Regions from separate parts of the Halobacillus sp. Cin3 genome, predicted to be linked through region 2. Evidence: predicted binding sites of a transcription regulator. Region 2 holds the regulator's gene; the other holds the start of a gene.
What was found. Region 2 encodes LexA, which represses DNA repair genes until DNA is damaged. Its sites were predicted from a motif close to CGAACATATGTTCG; they were not measured.
Positions count from the first base shown of each region.

Region 1: uvrB (excinuclease ABC subunit UvrB) is a predicted target of LexA. The motif match lies at 1,065-1,078, and genes of this name have one in related genera.

Region 1 covers NZ_CAMZMV010000002.1:180,507-182,919, forward strand. Annotated here, with positions in the region: gene uvrB (excinuclease ABC subunit UvrB) at 1-995, opposite strand, end outside; gene QMA39_RS09080 (peptide chain release factor 3) at 1,179-2,413, opposite strand, start outside.
Region 2 covers NZ_CAMZMV010000001.1:711,789-714,201, reverse strand. Annotated here, with positions in the region: gene QMA39_RS03870 (recombinase family protein) at 1-602, opposite strand, end outside; gene lexA (transcriptional repressor LexA) at 909-1,532, shown strand; gene QMA39_RS03860 (hypothetical protein) at 1,602-1,832, opposite strand; gene QMA39_RS03855 (N-acetylmuramoyl-L-alanine amidase) at 1,922-2,413, opposite strand, start outside.

The sequences.
Region 1 (2,413 bases), on a different contig from region 2:
TCGTCGGGAAAGAAGTCAAGCAGCGTATAAGGTGTCGCGCCTTCTTCGCGGAACGTCAAGTGACGGGAGTAGTTCTCGATACCGGAACAGAATCCCATCTCTCTCATCATTTCCAGATCATAGTTCGTCCGCTGCTCGAGACGCTGGGCTTCCAGCAGCTTTTCCTGGTCACGCAGTTCTTTTACACGCGCTTCCATTTCTGCTTCAATGTTGGCAATGGCTTTTTTTAATTTTTCTTCACGTGTGACGAAGTGGGAAGCCGGGAAGATGGCGACATGCTCTCGTTCCCCTGTCACTTCACCTGTCAGCACATCCACCTCACGAATCCGGTCGATTTCATCTCCGAAAAACTCCACACGAATGGCATGCTCTTCTCTGGAGGCGGGGATGATTTCTACAGAATCTCCGCGGACACGGAACGTTCCGCGCTGGAAATCGATGTCGTTACGGGCATATTGAATATCTACAAGCTCGCGGAGAAGCTGATCTCTGTCCTTTTCCATACCGGAACGGACGGAAAGCACCTGGCTCCGGTATTCTTCTGGAGAACCGAGGCCGTAAATGCAGGAGACACTGGCAACGATGATGACATCATTGCGCTCGAACAACGATGAGGTAGCCGAGTGTCGAAGCTTATCAATCTCATCATTGATGCTGGCGTCTTTTTCTATGAAGGTATCGGAAGAGGGAACATACGCTTCCGGCTGATAGTAATCATAATAGCTGACAAAGTACTCGACAGCATTGTTGGGAAAGAATTCCTTGAATTCACTGTACAGCTGTCCAGCCAGTGTTTTGTTATGGGCAATAATTAAGGTCGGTTTGTTCACCTGTGCAATGACATTGGACATCGTAAACGTTTTTCCGGTACCTGTTGCGCCCAGAAGTGTCTGGTGCTTTTTCCCGTTCTGGATCCCCTCGACCATTTTTTCAATGGCTTTCGGCTGATCTCCCTGTGGGGAAAATTTCGAAACTAACTCAAACTTCTCATCCACGACGAAAACCTCCGTTCCTTACTAGTTACACTTTAGTTTACCACATCAGTTTATCATTCTAACATCCATCGAACAAACATTCGGTCCTGGTTATCCAAAAGATGTTTCTAACCATTCATTATACCCACCTTCAGCCATATAAAAAGCACTCTGCTCAACGCAGAGTGCTTTATTTTCATTTTGTTAGAATGTCTGGTTATACTGGTTCACTTCAAATAAATCGGTCAGTTCAATATCCGGATTCTTATCCTTGAACCAACGGAGGGAGAAGTCATTTTTGAACAGGACAAGCGGATTGCCTTCCCGATCTTCGGCAAGCATGTTCCGTTCATCGAACAATGATTCATCCACCTGATCCTCATTCAACCAGCGTGGGATCCTTTCCCCAAGCTGTGTCAATTCAATATCTACATTGTATTCGTTTTTCATACGGTATTCGAACACTTCGTATTGAAGTTCACCGACCGCTCCGATGATGTAATCCTCAAAGCGGTAGCGTTTAAACAGCTGGATCGCGCCTTCCTGCACGAGCTGCTCGAGCCCTTTACGGAACTGTTTGGACTTCATGACGTTTTTTGCGGTCACCTTTTTAAAGATTTCAGGCGGGAACTGTGGCAGTTCATCATACTGGAACTTGGATTTCCCTGTAACGATCGTGTCACCGATCCGGTACACGTTCGGATCATAGATACCGATGATATCTCCGGCATAGCCTTCCTCGACCGTTCCTCTTGAAGAAGCAACAAACTGCTGGGACTGGGCGAGCTTAAAGGATTTCCCAGTTCTTGAAAGCGTCACGTTCATCCCCCGCTCGAATTTGCCGGAGCAGATTCGGACGAAGGCTACACGGTCGCGGTGCTGCGGGTTCATATTCGCCTGGATCTTAAAGATGAATCCGGAGAACTCCTCGTGATCCGGTGAGACGACGCCTTCTGTCGACTTCCTTGGCGCAGGCTCCGGTGCCATATCAATGAAGCTGTTGAAGAATGTTTCCACACCGAACGGGGCCAGGGCACTTCCGAAGAAGACAGGGGTCTGTTCTCCGCGCATGACTTTATCCATATCGAAATCTTCCCCGGCTTCATCCACAAGCATCATTTCTTCTTCCGCTTCCTTATACGTTGCGTTTTCGGTCAGCTCCGGATGCTGGTCAAGTTCAGCATAAGGAATATATTCTTCTTCCTCATTCCCTGTGTACTGGACGAACTGCTCGTTCTGGCGGTCAAACACACCAAGGAAACGCTTGCCCATCCCTGCCGGCCATGTCATTGGATAGGTTTCGATGTTCAGTGTCTCTTCGATTTCTTCCATCAATTCAAACGGCTCGCGGCCTTCCCGGTCCATTTTGTTAATGAAAGTGAAGATGGGAATCCCGCGCATCTTACACACCTTAAATAGTTTCAAGGTCTGGGCTTCGA
Region 2 (2,413 bases):
GTTGCCTTGGATACATCATATCCAAGCCCTCTTAGTGTTGCCGCAATGTCCTTAAACGTCAAGTCACTCCCTCTGAGTCTGACAACCTCTTCGATCGGAAATTCCTTCCTCTCTCTTCCCGCTGCCAGATGCTGATTGGACAGGTTTGAAGATGGATCATAGCCCTCGGAGACCGCTTTCTGCATGCCCCGCCTGATTTTCATATTATGAATTTTTCTCTGGTACTCCTCCACGATTCCTACAATCTGAAGAACCATGGAGTCTGACTCGGAAAGATGCAGTTCCCCGTTATGGGTTAAGGAATAAACCTTAACTTTCAACCGGTTCAATTGATGGAACAGAGCGATTTTTGTGTTTCCCCTGCCCAGCCTCGTCTCATCCTGAACCAACAGAGCCTCTGCTTCATGATTGGAAAAAGCATCAAGCATCTCAAAAACACCTTCCCGTTCAATCTCATACCCGCTGGCCTGCTCCTCTATACAGGCGGCCACTTCCATTCCATGGTGTTCGGCCATGGCATACAGTTCTGCCTTCTGTCTTTTCAAGGAGCTGACCTGGGCTTCCTTTTCCGTACTTACGCGACAATATAGGATTACTCTCATGATGTATGTCCCCGCTTCTACTGGTTTTCAAGGTTTATCCGCTTGTAACCATAGAATAATAGAGAATAGCAAAACTAACAATAAACAAAACGATATAAGTGTAGTCCAGTTTTGATAGTTTATTAAACATAATTAACCCTCCATTTAAGAACGAACGTTCCTAAGAACCTCTGTTCGCGTTTTCTAATTCTCATTATAGACGAATGTATGTTCTTGTCAACGACTTTTTTCGAACGCTTGTTTGTATTTTTGAGGATGGCATGGTACAATGTGGTTACTATAATCCTATGTACGAGGTGCTAATCTATGAGCAAACTTTCAAAGCGGCAGCAGGAAATACTAGATTTCATAAAAGAACAGGTTCTACTAAAAGGGTATCCCCCATCTGTAAGGGAGATCGGTCAGTCTGTGGGGCTGGCCTCCAGTTCCACCGTCCACGGTCATTTATCCCGTCTTGAGAAAAAGGGATATATCCGCAGGGATCCGACGAAACCAAGGGCTATTGAAGTGATTGAGCTGGAAGAAGACCACAGTATCCCTCGCGGGGAAGCCACATATGCCCCTGTCATCGGTAAAGTTACGGCCGGTTCACCGATTACGGCAGTAGAGAACATTGAAGAATATGTTCCCCTCCCGGATACGCTTGCAGGATCGGAAGATAATACGTTCGTCCTTATCGTTCAGGGGGAAAGTATGATTGAGGCCGGCATTCTTGACGGGGACATGGTCATTGTCAGACAGCAGCAGACCGCCCAGAACGGGGATATAGTTGTGGCTATGACCGAAGAGGAAGAGGCTACTGTCAAACGATTCTTCAAGGAGAAGAATCATATCCGACTCCAGCCTGAAAATGCCACGATGGAACCGATCATCTTAAATGACGTATCCATTCTCGGCCGGGTTGTCGGCTTATATCGGACCGTTCATTAAAACACACGTAAAAACCGGCGGGAGGGTCCCCGCCGGTTTTTACGTGTGTTGAAAATAATTATCTTATAATTATGAAGCTCCCGCACGTGCTCCATTACCCCGCCGTTGAAAATCAGCTGAATAAATATTTTTCTTCAAAAACGTGCGGACGTCCCTCTTTTGCAGGCAGTAGGCAAGGATGGCATCAGGTTGATTTTGAATCACTCTAACAGAACGCTGCGACCAATGCCTGCCTTCGGACAAATAGATGATATCAATGACCTGCTTGTTTTTAACGGACTGCTTAAAAACCGTTTCCAATGGGTAATCCCTCCCGCGAACATTTGTTCTATTTCCTTTATTATATGCAGGAATGGATGGAAAGTACACTGGAATGTTTTACAGTCGCTTTACTTAGCTAAATAATTTTTAATGTTTTGGGAAGTCTCATAACGTGTTTTTCCTGTCAAATCAATAAAGTTACTCCCTTTGAGCCCGTCTGTGCCACCGCCAGCTACAATGATCTGTTCTGCTACCTGACGTTTTTCCGCCACAGCTCTGAGCGCGATTAAAGCATTTTTCCGGATGACCAGTGCCTCAACGGCCGGGAAGTCTGCAAAAGAGTTTATAACAACTGCTAATTTCTCCATTTCCTCTTCTCCTTTGTTCAGGTTATCTAAAGCTATCTGCACTGCCGCTTTCGTTTTCGGCCCATAAAAACCGTCCACTTCCAAATTATTATCGTTTTGAAAGGCTTTAACAGCAGCTTCTGTGGCAGGTCCGAAACTGCCGTCGGCTCCGTAACCATTCATCGTATAACCAAGCTTCAATAAGTTCTCCTGCATCTCCTTCACTTCTGCGCCGGTATCTCCAAGAGAAAGATAATCGATTCCGCCCTTAAA